DNA from 4 places in the Arthrobacter sp. 2MCAF14 genome. Region 1 is predicted to be linked to each of the others. Evidence: riboswitches for the same ligand, from Rfam matches in the RefSeq annotation. Region 1 holds a riboswitch; each other region holds the start of a gene.
The links. A riboswitch is a leader RNA that binds a small molecule or an ion and turns the genes downstream of it on or off. The one in region 1 is predicted to bind S-adenosylmethionine.
Positions count from the first base shown of each region.

Region 2: it holds a riboswitch for S-adenosylmethionine, as region 1 does, so the genes downstream of both, AB4074_RS08810 (hypothetical protein) here and AB4074_RS00830 (aminotransferase class V-fold PLP-dependent enzyme) in region 1, are expected to answer to the same signal.
Region 3: it holds a riboswitch for S-adenosylmethionine, as region 1 does, so the genes downstream of both, metX (homoserine O-acetyltransferase MetX) here and AB4074_RS00830 (aminotransferase class V-fold PLP-dependent enzyme) in region 1, are expected to answer to the same signal.
Region 4: it holds a riboswitch for S-adenosylmethionine, as region 1 does, so the genes downstream of both, AB4074_RS21610 (DUF1737 domain-containing protein) here and AB4074_RS00830 (aminotransferase class V-fold PLP-dependent enzyme) in region 1, are expected to answer to the same signal.

Region 1 covers NZ_JBFRHB010000001.1:184,171-188,152, forward strand. The annotation lists gene AB4074_RS00830 (aminotransferase class V-fold PLP-dependent enzyme) at 1-954, opposite strand, end outside; SAM riboswitch class IV at 990-1,102, opposite strand; gene hisN (histidinol-phosphatase) at 1,264-2,076, opposite strand; gene rsgA (ribosome small subunit-dependent GTPase A) at 2,136-3,251, opposite strand; gene aroA (3-phosphoshikimate 1-carboxyvinyltransferase) at 3,254-3,982, opposite strand, start outside.
Region 2 covers NZ_JBFRHB010000009.1:46,969-50,950, forward strand. The annotation lists gene AB4074_RS08795 (matrixin family metalloprotease) at 1-900, opposite strand, end outside; gene AB4074_RS08800 (VIT1/CCC1 transporter family protein) at 947-2,044, opposite strand; gene AB4074_RS08805 (hypothetical protein) at 2,391-2,579, shown strand; gene AB4074_RS08810 (hypothetical protein) at 2,618-2,932, opposite strand; SAM riboswitch class IV at 2,947-3,066, opposite strand; gene AB4074_RS08815 (sodium:solute symporter) at 3,201-3,982, opposite strand, start outside.
Region 3 covers NZ_JBFRHB010000028.1:21,805-25,786, reverse strand. The annotation lists gene AB4074_RS17670 (bifunctional o-acetylhomoserine/o-acetylserine sulfhydrylase) at 1-1,052, shown strand, start outside; SAM riboswitch class IV at 1,213-1,328, shown strand; gene metX (homoserine O-acetyltransferase MetX) at 1,342-2,463, shown strand; gene AB4074_RS17660 (hypothetical protein) at 2,465-2,908, opposite strand; gene AB4074_RS17655 (SGNH/GDSL hydrolase family protein) at 2,976-3,818, opposite strand; gene AB4074_RS17650 (alpha/beta hydrolase) at 3,888-3,982, shown strand, end outside.
Region 4 covers NZ_JBFRHB010000045.1:2,535-6,516, reverse strand. The annotation lists gene AB4074_RS21630 (hypothetical protein) at 1-217, shown strand, start outside; gene AB4074_RS21625 (ornithine cyclodeaminase) at 811-1,842, opposite strand; gene AB4074_RS21620 (Lrp/AsnC family transcriptional regulator) at 2,005-2,436, opposite strand; gene AB4074_RS21615 (hypothetical protein) at 2,492-2,851, shown strand; SAM riboswitch class IV at 2,922-3,034, shown strand; gene AB4074_RS21610 (DUF1737 domain-containing protein) at 3,045-3,302, shown strand; gene AB4074_RS21605 (rhodanese-like domain-containing protein) at 3,299-3,709, shown strand; gene AB4074_RS21600 (O-succinylhomoserine sulfhydrylase) at 3,710-3,982, shown strand, end outside.

The DNA.
Region 1 (3,982 bases):
GAGGCTGGCGATGACCTGCGTTGCCCGGGCGAGTGTGGCCGCGCCGAGTACGTTCGGCGAGCCGCCTTCGTGCCTGGCCGGTCCTGTGGCCCAGCTGACCGAATCGAGGCGCGCTTCGCGGACGGCGCCGCCTCCGGCCAGGTGCGGTGTGCCGGCGTCGAGCCAGTCGGGACGGCCCACCAGGACACCTGCGCCAAACGGTGCATAGAGCTTGTGCCCAGAGAAAACCAAGTAGTCGACATCCGCTGCGGCGATGTCGATTCTGCGGTGCGGGGCGAGTTGCGCCGCGTCCACCACAATCCGCGCCCCGAATTCGTGGGCCAAGGCTGCGAGTTCCTTGATGGGCAGGATTTCGCCGGTCACGTTTGACGCGCCGGTGACAGCCAGAAGGCTGACGCCGCCGTGGGAGAGCGCTGTGCGGACATTGGCGACGGTCTCGGACAACGTTCCCGCGGCAACGATGCTGCGGTGGGGGACACTTTGCCACGGGAGGAGATTGGCGTGGTGCTCGATGTCCAGGTAAAGGACTTCGCCAATGTGTCGACCGCCCTCCACTGGCAGGCAGCCGGCCAGTAGATTGAGGGAATCGGTGGTGTTGCGCGTGAAAATGACCGAATCGTCCGGCCGGCCGCCAACGAAGTCACGGACGATGTTGCGGGCGTTTTCATAGACCGAGGTGCTGATTTGGGAGGCATAGCCTGCGCCGCGGTGGACGCTCGCGTAGTACGGCAGGATCTCGTTAAGGTACGCGGAAACCACCGTCAGGGCAGGTGCGGAAGCGCCGTAGTCAAGGTTGGCGTAGCGGATGTGGCCGCCCTGGATCAAGGGTGCCTGCAACTCCGCGCCGGTGACCGCGGCGAGCGGGCGCGATGCCCGGGGGAGGGTTTCACCACGGTGCTGTGCAGATTCCTTGTTCAGCGAAAGAGCCGGGGAAGTAAATGTGGCTGTGCTCATGGGACCTCACTCAAGAGGGACCCCTGCGTGCAGGGGGTCCGCGCTTGCCGCATCCGTTCCGGACCGGCCGGGTCGTCACCCGGGGCACCCCGCCGCGATGGAGGGTTGCCGGCCAGCAAACCGGGGTTTCGCGCTGGCACTCGTGACCTGTAAAGAGCGTAGGACACTGGCAAGGCTCATTCCAATGTGACCGGCGATTGTTAAGCGGATTATTACACCGCCGGAAAAGTGTGCCTTCTGCCGAAGAAAAAGCGGCGGACACCCCCAAAAGTGGGCGTCCGCCGTCGTTTATTCAGTGGAGAGGGTGGGCTAGAGGAGGTCGTCGAGCTCGGGGTTGAGCCTCTTGAGGACCTCGGAGTGCAGGATCGAGTTAGTGGCCACGGCGTTTCCGCCGAAGGGACCATCCGCACCGTCCAGGGACGTGAAGCGCCCGCCGGCTTCCGTCACGATCGGCACCAAAGCCGCCATGTCGTAGACCTGGAGTTCCGGCTCGGCGGCGATGTCCACGGCGCCCTCGGCCACGAGGCAGTAGGACCAGAAATCGCCGTACGCACGGCTGCGCCAGACATCGTTCTCGAGGCCCAGGAAGTTGTCCAGCTTACCGTGCTGCTTCCACTCGGAAAGCTCGGAGTAGGAAAGCGAGGCGTCTTCAAGCCGCGACACGTTGGAAACCTTCAGCCGGGTGGCTGCGGCCAGGGATCGGCCCATGTAGGCGCCCGAGCCCTTGGCCGCCCACCAACGCTTGCCGAGCGCCGCAGCGCTCACGAGCCCCACTACTACCTCGCCCTCGTCCACGAGGGCGATCAACGTAGCCCAGACGGGCACGCCACGCACGAAGTTCTTGGTCCCGTCGATGGGATCGATGATCCAACGCCTCGAGCCGTGGCCCGTGCTGCCGAATTCTTCCCCGAGGACGGCGTCGCGGGGGCGGGAACGGGAGAGCTGCCCGCGGATTGCTTCTTCGGCGGCTTTGTCGGCATCGGTGACGGGGCTCAGGTCGGGTTTGGTCTCGACCTGGAGGTCCAGTGCCTTGAACCGCTCCATTGTCAGGGAATCGACGGAGTCGGCCAGGACGTGTGCCAGCCGCAGGTCGTCATTGTAGCTCGAATCGGGTTGGGTCATGGTTCCAAACTACCGTCTTTTCGCGGGTGAGCCGGGGAGGTAGGACGGCAAGCGCGCAGTTAGTTGACCGTACCCAATTCCTTGGTCTCCTGGGCTTCCATGCGCGGGTCCGCGCCGAGGAGCCGGCGCAACGACGCCAAGCGGGCCGGGCCTGCCTCGCCGGCGTGGCCGTCGGCGACCCAGGAATCCAGTCCGCATCGAACCGCGGAGGCATCGTGCTTGCAGCCTCGCTCGCACATTTCGGTTCCGGGTTCCAGATCCGGGAAGGCATGCAGGATGCGGTCCGGGTTCACGTGGGCGAGGCCGAAGGAGCGGATGCCGGGCGTATCGATGATCCAGCTGCCGCCGGGGGCGTCGCTGAGCTTCAGTGCAAGGGCAGAGGACGAGGTGTGCCGTCCGCGCCCCGTCACGGCGTTGACCCCGCCCGTGGCGCGCTCGGCGCCGGTGAGGGCATTCACCATGGTGGACTTCCCGACGCCGGAATGGCCGAGGAGCACGGTGACCTTGCCGTCGAGGTAGTCCCGCAATTGGCCGACGGAGTCACCGTCGAGGCGGGCGGACAAGCCGTCGTCGGAACGGGCGTCGATGCCGGAGGCCCCTGCGTCGGCCGTCCGGCTGATGATGATGGGGAAACCCAGGCTCACATAGTTGGCAAGGAGTTCCGTTGGATCCTTGACGTCCGCTTTGGTAACGAGCAGCAGCGGCTCGATTCCGGCGTCGTACGCTGCCACCAAGGCGCGGTCGATGAATCCGGTGCGCGGCTCCGGGTTGGCGGCTGCGACCACCACCACGAGCTGGTCGGCGTTGGCGACGACGGCCCGTTCGATCGGATCCGTGTCATCGGCACTTCGCCGCAGGAGGGTCTTGCGCTCCTCGACGCGCACGAGGCGGGCGAGGGTGTCCGGGGCTCCGGACACATCGCCGACAAGCGCCACGAAGTCTCCGGGAACCACGGGGGAGCGCCGGAGTTCCCGGGCACGGGCCGCGATGACGATGCGCTCGTTGTCCGAGCTTTCGTCCACTATCGCGGTGTAGCGCCCGCGGTCGACCGTAATGATGCGCCCGATCACGGCGTCGTCGTGGCTGGGGCGGTCCTTCGTGCGGGGGCGTGTGCCCTTCTTGTTGGGGCGGATCCGGACATCGGACTCATCCCAGGAGCTTGCGTCGCGGGCCATCTTTAGTTGCTTGTCTCCGTTGAAACGGTGTCCGCGCCCGCTGGGCCGGCACTGAGCATCGATGCCCAGATTTGCGGAAATTCGGGCATGGTCTTGGAGGTCGTCGCGATGTCTTCAACCTGGACACCCTCGACGGCGAGCCCAAGGATGGCGCCCGCGGTAGCCATGCGGTGGTCGGCATAGCTGTGCACGACGCCGGCGTGCAGCGTCGCGGGCCGGATCACCAAGCCGTCGCTGGTTTCCTCGGCGTCGCCGCCAAGCCGGTTGATTTCGGCGACCAAGGCAGCCAGCCTGTCCGTTTCGTGGCCCCGCAAATGAGCGATGCCGGTGAGCCGGGAAGGGCTGGTTGCCAGGGCGCACAATGCCGCAACGGTAGGGGCGAGTTCGCTGGTTTCGTCGAAGTCCGCGCCCAGGATCTCCGGTCCGCCGGTGACTGTCAGCGTGCCGTTGTCCAGCGTGACAGTGGCACCCATGGTGGCGAGGATGTCCCGCCAGAGATCCCCGACTTGCGTGGTGTTGGCTGGCCAGTTGGGGATCCGGACAGTTCCCTTCGTGGCCAACGCCGCGGCGAGGAAGGGACCCGCGTTGGACAGATCCTGCTCGATCCTCTCGTCGAACGCCTGGATGGCACCGGGGGCGACGCGCCAATGGTTTGGCACGGAGTCATCCACCTGCACTCCGACGCCGCGCAGGACCGACACGGTCATGTTGATGTGGTCAAGGCTCGGCAC
Region 2 (3,982 bases), on a different contig from region 1:
GGCCGTGTGGAGTTTGTAGAGTCCGTTTAGGTCTCCGGCTGCCAAGCCATCCGGGGCACCGATCTCCGGGTACATGAGCTGGATGGGGTCCTCTACGTGGTCAAGGCCCACCACGTGGCCAAGTTCGTGTTGAATCACGGCGGAGACGTAATGCGCGCCCCCGGGGACGCCCAGCAGTTCCGTGATTTGCGGGGCGTCGAGGTCCAGGCTTCCGGAGACGTAGCTCTTGGGTCCGGTGCCGAAGCTGAACATGGTGCTGCCGCCGGTTCCGATGACGGTTCCTGCCAACGCCGGAGCCGCCTCGGGCGTGGTCCAGGAAATCAACAGCGGTGCCCAACGATCTCCGTAGAGCGCGGGCTGGTACGGCTTGCGCTTCTCGGAGGGGTTTTCCGCGCTCGAGCCGTCGTCTACGAATTTGAGGCCAGTGGCGGCGGCGATCTTGGCGATGGCGTCGGCGATGAGTCCCTCGGATCCGGCCGGGGCGAGGGCTGCGTTGACCACGTAGTGCAGCGGCCGGCACGGAGAGTAGCCAACGGGGGTGCCGTCGGCGTTGGTGGCCAGGAATTTGTAGGAGCTGCTGGCTACCGCAGGCTTCGCGGGGGAGCCGAGCGGCTGCCCGGCTTCCTCCAGTCCAGGCGGTGGGGTATCCGGCGCACGAGCCGCCTTTTGTGGTCCCTGCCCGGGGGCCCCGTCCTGCCCGGGGGTGTTTGCGGTGGCATTGGCCGAAGGGGTCAGGTTTGGAAGCAAACCTGTGATGCCGGGGCCGCCGCGGAGGAATCCACTGACAAGCACGGCTACGGCAGCAACCGCTGCCACCACCAACAAGTTTCGGAACAGCGCCAGAACGGTACTGGGGCGCTTGGGCGGCGGACCGCCGTCGTAACCGTAGTTTGAATGCAAGTCTTCCCCCAAGTCCCTGCACCGGCGCCCCGTCGGGCCGGCGCTACTAACCGATGACTGCGCCGAAGACGAGTCCCAGCCCATACGTTGCCGCGGCCGCACCGAGCCCGATGGCCAGCTGCCGGAGGCCGCGGGTCAGCGGCGAGGTTCCGGACAACAAGCCGACGACGGCGCCGGTCGACAGAAGCGCGATGCCCACCAGCGTACCGGCCACAGCAAGCGCCGCGAAGCCCGTCATGCCGAAGATGAACGGCAGGATGGGCACGATGGCGCCCGAAGCGAAGAAGCAGAAGCTCGAGATTGCGGCGCCCCAGGCGGAGCCTACGGCCTCGTGCTCATTGACGGTTTCTTCCACTTCGGGGTGGAGCGAGAGGCTGGGATCGCAATCGCAGCTGTAGAGGCCCATCCGCTCGGCGGCCCGGTGTTCGGCGGCTTCGCGGGACATGCCCCGGGCCAGATACACGAGGACCAGCTCATTGTGCTCGATGTCTAGTGCAGGGGCTGCGGTCAGCGTGGCCTGGGTGGGGCGGGTGGCCTTGAGGAGCTCGAGCTGAGAGCGGACCGAGACATACTCGCCGGCACCCATGGACAGGGCGCCCGCCAGCAGGCCTGCGATACCGCTGAACAGGACCACGGTGGCGGGAACGCCGGTGGCCGCCATGCCCATCACGAGGGAAAGGTTGCTGACCAGGCCATCATTGGCGCCGAATACGGCGGCGCGGAAGGTGCCGGACAACCTGTTGCGGCCGCGCGTCGCCAGGCCGCGGACTACTTCCTCGTGGATCTGTTCGTCGGCCGCCATGGCGCGGGTTGCTGCTGGATCCTTCGCGTAAGGCGAGCGGCCTTCGGCCCGTTGAGCGAGGGCCAGCACGAACACTGATCCGAAATTCCGGGCCAGGAAGCCGAGCATCTGGCTTCTGAGGGAGGCTGCCTTCGGCATGCCGGCATGTTCGCCGAGGACCCTGAGCCAGTGTGCCTCGTGGCGGCCCTCAGCCTCTGCGAGGGCCAAAAGGATTTCGCGTTCCTCGCCGTCGCGGCGCTGCGCCAGTTGGCGGTAAACGGCGGCCTCGGCTCGCTCGTCCGCCAAGTACTGCCGCCAGCGCTTGATGTCCGACGACGACGGGGGAGTCTTGGGGGCTGCCACGTCTTGCGATGGACTGCTTGAGTCCTGCGGATTGTCTGAATGCGAGTTGTCTGGATGCGAGGGTTTTGTGTGCGGTTGCACCGGGACTCCTGGGTTGCTGGGGCGGGCTTCATCGCCTCATTGCGGCTCCACTCTATCGCCAATTTCCGCGGTTTTTCGGCCGGTAATCCTCACTGGAGAATTTAGGCCCGCCTCAAAAACGGGAGGCTCCCGGGAAGCCTTGACCGCGGCTGGGGGCAGTGCTGGGATGGATGGACAGGGTCCACGAATTGGCGGGGTAGCGTTGGACGGCTGCCTCCTATGCCTGTGCGATGGGCTCAGCGGCACGTCGAACGGAGGTTGCACCATGGACAGCACCGAGACCCACGCCCGCCACCCCGACCGTCCCACGGTCGAGGCCGATCCCGCCTATGACTACAACGAGGACCTGGCGGTGGACGAGGACTGGGAGGACCAATCCGAGGTTCTTGACGACGACGAGCGGCCGGTTGCCCTCGATGCCGACGAACACCGTGAGGCTGAAGATATCGAATAGCCCCGGCTCGCTAAACCCGACGTGCTAAACCCTGGCAGCTAAAACGCGCTCAGGATGAAGTGCTTCTGCACGCCTGCCCGGTGCCCGGTTGCGGCCACCGTAAGGGTGAGTTTCCGTGTCGCGGGGAACCAGCGGGCGGGCTGGACCGCCTTTGAGAGCGCTTCGGTGATGAGCCGCGGCTCATGATGCCAATAGCGTTCCAAGTTCCCGTCCACCACGAATGTGATGGAGCCTTGGGACAGGTCGACGCCGGGAATCACCCGGACGAACTCGTCCACCCGCCGGGGGCGGGGCAACAATAAGGTGCCGGACTGGGTGGTGCGGTCGGCGGCGGCGCCGTTTTCGAAAGGCATGGCCTTCTCCTGTGGAGTTGCTCTTGCCCGTTCGGTTGTCTCTGGTCCGAGCCGGGCCGCTTCTTCATCCGAACCACCCGTGAACATGGGGTTGGCGTGTGGCAAGTCGGAGCTTGGCACCACATCTCTTGAAGCTCTTCCTACTGTACATGGAACGGTACAATCGCGGCGCGGTATTGAGGCCCGGTAGAAACCGTTCCAAACGGCAGCGGCGCCGCACCCTCGAGGAGAAGGTGCGGCGCCGCCGTCGTACTTGGTTCTGTGAAGCTTAGTGGCTGGCCACCGGGTGGACCTCCAAGGGGAGTTCCTCGGTGACCGCTCCGGCAACGCGACGGTCCCAGGCTGCCCGAACCTCGGGCGAGGTGGGCGGGGTCAGCAGGGAGACCACAACGTAGACCAGGAGTGAGGCGCCGAGGCCCCAGTAGATGGGATCGTTGGCGTAGACGCCGTCTTCGCTGGGGATGATTCCCGTGGCGTAGGCGATCAGCAGGCCAAGCGTCAGTACGGATCCGACCGCCATGGACCAGGCCGCGGCAATACCGGTGCCGCGCTTCCAGACCAGGCCGCCCAGGATGGCAACTAGGAGTCCACCCACCAGGATGTCGTAGGCAATGGTCAGGGCCACCACGACGTCTTGCGCCGCCATCGAGATCAGCACGGCCACGATGCCCAGGCCAAGGACCCAGTACCGGTTGGCCTTGACGTCGTGCTCGGGGTTTTCGGTGTCGTCGGTGTTGATTGTCTTGCCGAACCAGCTGGCCACGAACGGGACTACGTCGGCGCGGGCAACGGTGGCTGCGGCGATGAGGGCCCCGGAAGCGGTGGACATCATGGCCGCGACTGCCGCGGCCATGACGAGGCCGCCGATGCCGATCGGCAGGATGTGGGTGGCTACCTCGGCGTAGACAACGTCCTTACCAAGGGCCTTGACGTCGATGTTGGGCAGGGCCACGCGGGCGGCAAGGCCGATCAAAGCTCCCGCGACGCCGTACAGGACGCAGTAGATGCCGGCAGTGGCGCCGCCCCAACGGGCCACCTTGGGGGTCTTGG
Region 3 (3,982 bases), on a different contig from region 1:
CGGAAACGTTCGCCATCCTCAACGTCGCCGAGGCGGGCGACCACCTGGTCGCCAGCCCGAGCCTCTACGGTGGCACGTACAACCTGCTAGCGCACACGCTGAAGAAATTCGGAATCTTAGTCACCTTCGTCGAGGACCCGGACAACCTCGACCACTGGCGCGACGCCGTGCGGCCGAACACCAAGCTGTTCTTCGCCGAAGTCGTCTCCAACCCCCGCCAGGACGTTTTGGACATCGAGGGCGTCTCCCGCATCGCGCACGAAGCCGGAGTCCCGCTTGTTGTGGACAACACCCTCGCCACGCCCTACTTGATCCGGCCGATCGAGTGGGGCGCGGACATCGTGGTGCATTCGGCCACCAAGTACCTGGGAGGGCACGGATCCGCCATTGCCGGCGTCATTGTGGACTCGGGCAACTTCGATTTCGGCAAGGACCCCGGGCGGTTCCCCAACTTCAACACTCCGGACCCCAGCTACAACGGCCTGGTCTATGCCCGCGACCTCGGCAAGGACGGTGCCCTCGGCGCGAACCTCTCCTACATCCTCAAGGCCCGGGTCCAGCTCCTGCGGGACCTCGGCTCGGCAGTTTCCCCGTTCAACGCTTTCCTGATCTCCCAAGGAATCGAAACCCTCAGCCTGCGGGTGGAACGCCACGTGGAGAACGCCACCAAAGTGGCGCAGTGGCTCGAAGGGCGCGACGACGTCGAATCGGTAGCGTACGCGGGGCTGCCTTCCAGTCCGTGGTTCGAACGCGGGCGGAAGTACGGACCCCGCGGCACCGGCGCGGTGGTGTCCTTCACCATCCGCGGCGGGATCGACGCCGGCAAACGCTTCGTGGACGCCCTGGAACTGCATTCGCACGTGGCAAACATCGGGGACGTCCGATCCTTGGTCATCCACCCCGCGTCCACGACACACAGCCAGCTGACCCCCGAACAGCAGGCCGTGGCCGGAGTGACCCCGGGCCTGGTGCGGCTGTCCGTCGGGATCGAGCACATCGACGACATCCTCGCCGACCTCGAGTCAGGATTCCGGGCGGCGAAGGGCAGCTAGTACCGCTCCGGATGGCGCAGGAGGCCGGCGGGCGACGCAGCATGAATCTTCGCCGGCTGGCCTCCTTGGTCACTGCTTCGTGAACAAAACACGGTCAAGTGTCACAAAGGTGTCATAATCTTCGTCAGAAGGGGTCCGGTTTTCCTAGACTCTTCCTATAGGTCATGAGTGCCAGCGACAGCCCCGGCTTGCTGGCCGGCAACCCTCCAATCGCGGCGGGGTGCCCCGGGTGAAGACCTGGCCCTTCGCTGTGTTGGCGGCGGGCAAGCGCGATGTGAGGTGTCAACGAATGACAATTGCTGCAACAGCCATACCCCTTTCCGGTACCCAAGACGGAACCCTCAAATATGTTTCCGTGGGCGGGCTCGAACTGGAGGCCGGAGGTTTCCTGCCGGAGGTCGTTCTTGCTTACGAAACATGGGGGCGGCTCAACGCCGACGCTTCCAACGCTGTCCTGGTGGAACACGCCCTGACGGGCAGCACCCATGTGGCCCGTGGCGAGAGCGACGAAGAAGGCTGGTGGGAGAAACTCGTTGGTCCGGGCGCCACCATCGACACGGATCGCTACTTCGTGGTCTCCGTCAACATCGTGGGAGGCTGCTACGGCAGCACCGGGCCGTCGTCGACCGCTCCTGACGGCAGGCCGTGGGGCTCCCGCTTCCCGCTCGTGACCCTGCGGGACAGCACCGTGGCCGAAGCCCGGCTTGCCGACGCTTTGGGGATCCACAGCTGGCACACGGTCGTGGGCGGGTCCATGGGCGGTGCACGCGCACTGGAATGGGCCGTCAGCTATCCGGACCGCGTCAAGCGATGCGCCGTGATTTCGATCGGGGCGTACAGCACTGCCGAACAGATCGCGTTCGCGCAGGCCCAGACTCTCGCCATCCGGCAGGACGCCGACTTCAACGGCGGCGACTACTATGGCAAGGCCGCGCCCGAGGCAGGGCTGGCCCTTGCCCGGCGGATCGCCCACATCACCTATCGTTCGGCGGATGAACTGGACTTCCGCTTCGGCCGGAACGCCCAAGGCGGCGAGGCACCCCTCCAGGCTGCCGCGTTGGGGGACCGGGGCCGCTACCAAGTGGAGAGCTACCTCGACCACCAGGGAAGCAAGCTGGTCCAGCGCTTCGACGCCAACAGTTACATCGCCATCACCGAGGCCCTCATGAGCCACGACATCACCCGCGGCCGGGGCTCATTGGAGGATGCGCTGTCCGTGGCAACGGCGAAGTTCTTCGTTGCCTCGGTGGACTCGGACCGGCTCTACTTCCCGGAACAATCCCACGAGCTCGCCAAAGCCTTGCCCGGAGGGGTCCCCGTTCACGTGATCGAGGCGCCGATCGGGCACGACGGTTTCCTCACCGAGATCGGCCAGCTCGGTCCCCAGCTGCGCGAATCTTTCTTCGGCTGAATCAGCCGTTCATGATCTCCTGGCGGAGCTTCATGTAATCCTCCATGGCGATTTTCCCGTCGCTGTACTCCTGGTCCAGTTCGGCCAGTTTCCGTGCCCGGTAGCCTTGGGGCGCGCTGTTCGGCTGGGGCGCGCTGTTCATTTGCGGAGCAGCCGACGACGGCGGAGCGGCCTGCGGTACGGGCGTCGCCCCCGGGGGTTGCGGCTCAGCCGGGAAGATTACCGGGGGTTGCTCCGGGTATCCGACGGGGTAGTTCTGTGGGGGATAGGGCTGCCCGGGGTAATTCTGCGGAGGGACGGGGTAGTTCTGTGGAGGATAGGGCTGACCGGGGTAATTCTGCGGAGGGAAGTCCCGGAGCCTGCGTTGGCGCGATCGGTTGTACATGCGGATCCCCATCGGAATCAGCCAAGAGCAGACGATGATCCAGAAGATCAAATTGTTCACGGTGGAGGCCTCCTAGGTCTTTCACCAGCTTAGCCCCGCTCCCTGTGACCCGCCCTGTGGTTCCCGCTCAACTCCGGGGCAGCAAGGTGTCCGCAGGACCGAAGACGGGTCCCGGCGTCGGGCGTTTCGGCAGGATTCCGTCACCGGAGGAGCGATGCCGGATCCTGCGAATGACCCACGGGACAAAATACTCGCGGGCCCATACGAGGTCGCCCGAGCGGGCTTCGCGCCAACTGCGCTGGGGGAGCGGCTTGGGGAACAGCGGCTCGAGGTTGTGCGGCACATTGAGTGAGTCGAGGACCATCGCGGCGATGGTGTGGTGGCCGAGCGGAGAGAAATGCAGGCGGTCTTCATCCCACATCTGGGAGTTGGAGAGTTGGCGCAGGGACCACATATCGGCGATCACGGCATCGTGGCGGGCGGCCACCGTGCGGAGGTTTTCGTTGTAGATGGCCATCTTGCCGCGGATCCGGCCGAGTACTGATGACACGGTGTCCGGGCCATTGAAGAGAACCACGGTGGCGCCTTCGGAGCCCAGGGTCTGTACGGCGGCATCGAGTTTCTCGGCCAGGGTGTCGGGATCGCCACCGGGACGGATGAGGTCGTTGCCGCCTGCGGAGATGCTCACGAGGTCCGGCTTGAGGTCCATGCACGGGCCAAGTTGTTCGTCGAGGATCTGCTGGAGCAGCCGCCCGCGGATGGCCAGGTTCGCGTAGGCGAAATCCCGATGTCCCCGGCTCAGTTCCTCGGCTACGCGGTCGGCCCAGCCGCGATGTCCCCCTGGATTGTTGGGTTCCGGGTCGCCGATGCCTTCGGTAAAGGAATCACCCAATGCCATGTAGCGCGTCCACGGATGAATCCGCTCGTCCGGCTTTGCCTCCACCGTGGAATCAGCGTCACTCACGTTCATATCCTGCCTCTTGCTGCAACGCTACGCGCCCGTAGCTTGTTACTCATGGGTAACTGCAAGAATAGTCCCATGAGTCAAGCTGCTGCCTTTCCCGCCCCGGTCGTTTTGTGGTCCCACGAAGAGGAAGAACGGGCTGGAAAGCCGTTGTTGGTCCTGTTGCACGG
Region 4 (3,982 bases), on a different contig from region 1:
CGGTGCCGACGATGGACGGACGGTGCCTGAGGCCGCGGCTGGGGAGACCGAGCCGGAACCGGGCCCGCCACCCCCGCCCCGGCATCCTCCGCGTCCGCCGCACGGCGGTCCGCATCCGCCGCACCTGCACAAACATGTACCCCACCCCCCGCACCCCGGCCCGCCCGCGCCGCATCGGCCACCCGGGCCCTCGGCGGAACCGGAAGACATTCCATAACCGTCGCCCACGTGCCGGGGGATTTCAGCCGCCGGCCGTGATCCTCACCGCAGCGACGCCCCCGCCTGTTGAGGTGGCGGAAGCACCTGAATAAGCCCGCATTACTAGAATCTGGACATTGACCGACCCAGGCTGCAGCTGAACAACTCGCGAGTAGGACGTAGCGCAATCGATCGTCTGATCCTGGGGGCAAGGCCGATCCGTGGATCCTGGGCGATGACAAGGTGGACATCCGAGGCGCCAACACAGGCTGCGGTCAGAGTATACGAGCCCGCGTCCTCGACCCTTGCACTCTTTCCAACCCCGCTAGCGGCGCCGCCCACCGTGCCGGAATCCTCCCTGCCAGTAATAGCGCTGCGGTTCTGGTTCCCCCATGACCCACCATGAATCCGAGTGTAGCGGGCCGCGTAATTTAGCATGGCGACCCTATTGTGCCGCCATGCCCTCAGTAGTTAACTAGTTGCGCCGGTCAAGCTTGTTAAACGTCTGGTGCGCCGGTTCTGGGGCCGGCGCACCAGACTTCCCCAACTAACTCGCATTTGTTGTCGTTTAGCGGCCCCTAAACGACAACGACTGCGAGTCAGTTCGGCTTCTCAGGATCCCATGGGAGAAAGTGCCCGCACCAGACCGAAAAGGTCCTTGGGGTCATCGGGGTTCGCGACGAGGTCGATCTCCTCGAAAAATTCCGAACCCTCAACGGCATCGCGCAGGTACCGCAAGGCGGAAAAGTCCTCGATCGCGAAGCCCACGGAATCGAATATCGTGACCTGGTCCGTGGCGGTGCGGCCCAGCGCGCGCCCGCACAGGACCTGCCAGAATTCCGTGACGGGAAATTCGGCGGACATTTGTTGGATCTCGCCTTCAATCCGCGTCTGGGGATCGTATTCCGCAAAGACATCGCCGAGGCCCAGGATGGCAGCGTCGAGTTCGGTCTTCCCAGGGCAGTCGCCACCGATCGCGTTGATGTGGACACCGGGCGAAACCTGGTCTGCCGTCAGGATGGTGGCATTGGCCTTGTCCGCCGTGCACGTGGTGATGACGTCGGCGCCCTCCACTGCGTGGGCCGCCGAGTCTGCAATGGTGATGTCGAAGCCGAGGGGAGCCATGTTCCGGACGAACTTCTCCATCGCAGCCGGATCCGTGTCCCAGATCCTGACAGTGTTAATGCCCAAGGCCACCCGGAAAGCCAGGGCCTGAAACTCCGATTGGGTTCCGGTTCCGATCATCCCCATGATCCGGGCATCGGGGCGAGCGAGTTTCTTCGCGACCATCCCCGACGTAGCCGCCGTCCGCAGCGCTGTCAGCACTGTCATTTCCGCGAGGAACGTCGGATAACCGTTATGGACGTCGGACAGGACACCGAAAGCTGTCACGGTCTGGAAGCCGCGCGCTGGATTCGAAGGGTGTCCATTTACATACTTGAAGCCGTATGTTTCCTGGTCGCTGGTGGGCATCAGCTCGATGACCCCAAATGGCGTGTGACTTGCCACCCGCGGAGTCTTGTCAAAAGATTCCCACCGCCGGAAGTCGTCTTCCAAGTATTGAATCATCTCCGAGATGATGGTCTCCGGGCCTCGCCCGGCCGTCCAACGAACCATATTGCGGACATCGACAAAGCGCGTCATGTGCGCTCCTTTCCCTCATAAGCACTGTTGCTACGAGGCTACGGAGCGGCGATATGCATCCACAATTGCCAAAGTACGTACTTTTCATTGAAAGGCTGCACAAAATGATGAACGCATCTCTACATAATGCTCATTGGATAAAGGCGTCCGTCGTGCGGGCGACTACCGGAGGACGGAACTGAGCAACAGGCTCGTCTCGCTATTGACGATCCCCTCGATGCCGCGGATCCGGCCCAACACCTGGTCAAAGTCACTGAGGCTTTCCGTGCGCAGCTCGGCCACAAGATCCCACCCGCCGTTGGTGGTGTGCAGTGCCCAAATCTCCGGAAGTCCCCTGAGTTGGCGAATGACTTTGTCGGCCGATCTTCCCTCCAGGGCAATGAGCGCAATGGCGCGAATGGCAAGTGGATCGACCTCGTCGCGCACCCTCGCAGTGAAACCAACGATGGTTCCCGAGGAAACTAGACGCTCGAGCCGGCTATTCACAGTGGCCCTGGCGACGCCCAGCCTCCGCGCAAGGCTGGCCACGGACGCCCTGCCATCCTCCCTCAGAGCGGAGAGGAGCTGACGGTCAAGGTCGGTGAGTGCTGCCATAAAGATAAACGTATCGCCCATTCCCCAAGCGGGCCTGAGTCCGTAGGGTATCGACATGAGCATCTACATCAGCCCCGACTCTGCTGCATGGTCGCTGACGGCCATGGCGACTGGTGCGTCAGCGGGATCAATCGATGATGCAAACGGCATGTCCAACTTGGTGAAGGAAATCTACGAGACGGAAGGTTTCGAAGCCCTGTCGGGTGTGGTTTTTGCCTTGGCTCATCACAACAGCCTCTCGCTGCATGCACTCGCCACCGCCACCGGGATATCCGTACACGAGCTGCTGGAAATCCGGAAGCATCAAGGTTCCACTTTTCATCACTCCCCTACGGCAGTAGCGTCGCGGTTCGACGCCATTCCACCCCGGATCCAGGCAAGCCTGGACCCGTTGCCGAAAGAAACCGACGCCTAAGACCCCCGGTTACGGAACATGACGACGGCCGGTGATGCAGGCCGCCGTCGTGGATGTTATTTTCTTCTTGAGTAATGAGCACCAGCGCGAAGCCCTGACTTGCTGGTCGGCAACCCTCTCTCCGGCGGGGTGCCTCAGGTGACTACTCGGCGTATCGACACTTTCGAACTGCAAGCGTGACTGAGGAGCACCAATGCCTGAACCCACCGAAGAAAAACTCTCGTACCGTCTCATCACGGGCCCTGACACGAAGGATTTCTGCGAGCGGATCTCCACCGCCCTCGCGGAGGGATACGTGTTGCACGGCAGCCCGGCCGCGACCTTCAATGGCACGGACGTGATTGTGGCCCAGGCCATCGTCCTACCCGCCGCGATCGCGAGCGCAGATGCAGCAGTTGCCAACGCGGTAGACCAGCTTGATGAAGAGTTCGACGGCGAGGGGCACGCATGAGCTACGCAGGCGACCTCAGTCCGCACGATGCCTGGGCCAAGCTGGAACAAGGCGCCATCCTGGTGGACGTCCGCACCGAAGGCGAGTGGGCACACATCGGGATCCCTGACACAAAGGCCACGGAGAACGATCCCTTGTTCATCCAGTGGAACTTGGCCGGCGGCATCCCCAACACCCGTTTCATCGAAGAGCTGACGCAGCAGGCTCCGGAGGCAAATGGTACCGAACTGGTCTTCCTCTGCCGCTCCGGACAGCGTTCCATCGCCGCCGCGATCGCAGCAACACAGGCCGGCTACACCGCCTACAACGTCCTGGAGGGCTTCGAGGGCGAACCGGACCGCTACGGCGAGCGAACCGTGAACGGCTGGAAAAACCGTGGACTTCCGACGAACCTGGGGAACATCTAAGTGACTTTCAATCCTGACGCCGCCGGCTGGAGCCCTGACACCCAGGCAGTCCGCGGCGGTCTTGACCGCACCAACTTCCAAGAAACGTCCGAGGCCGTCTTCCTGAACTCCGGCTTCGTCTATGAGTCCGCCGCAGCCGCAGAGCGCGCATTCACGGGCGAGGACGAGCGCTTCGTCTACTCCCGTTACGGCAACCCCTCCGTGGCCACTTTCCAGGAGCGACTGCGCCTGCTCGAAGGCACCGAAGCGTGCTTCGCGACGGCGTCGGGCATG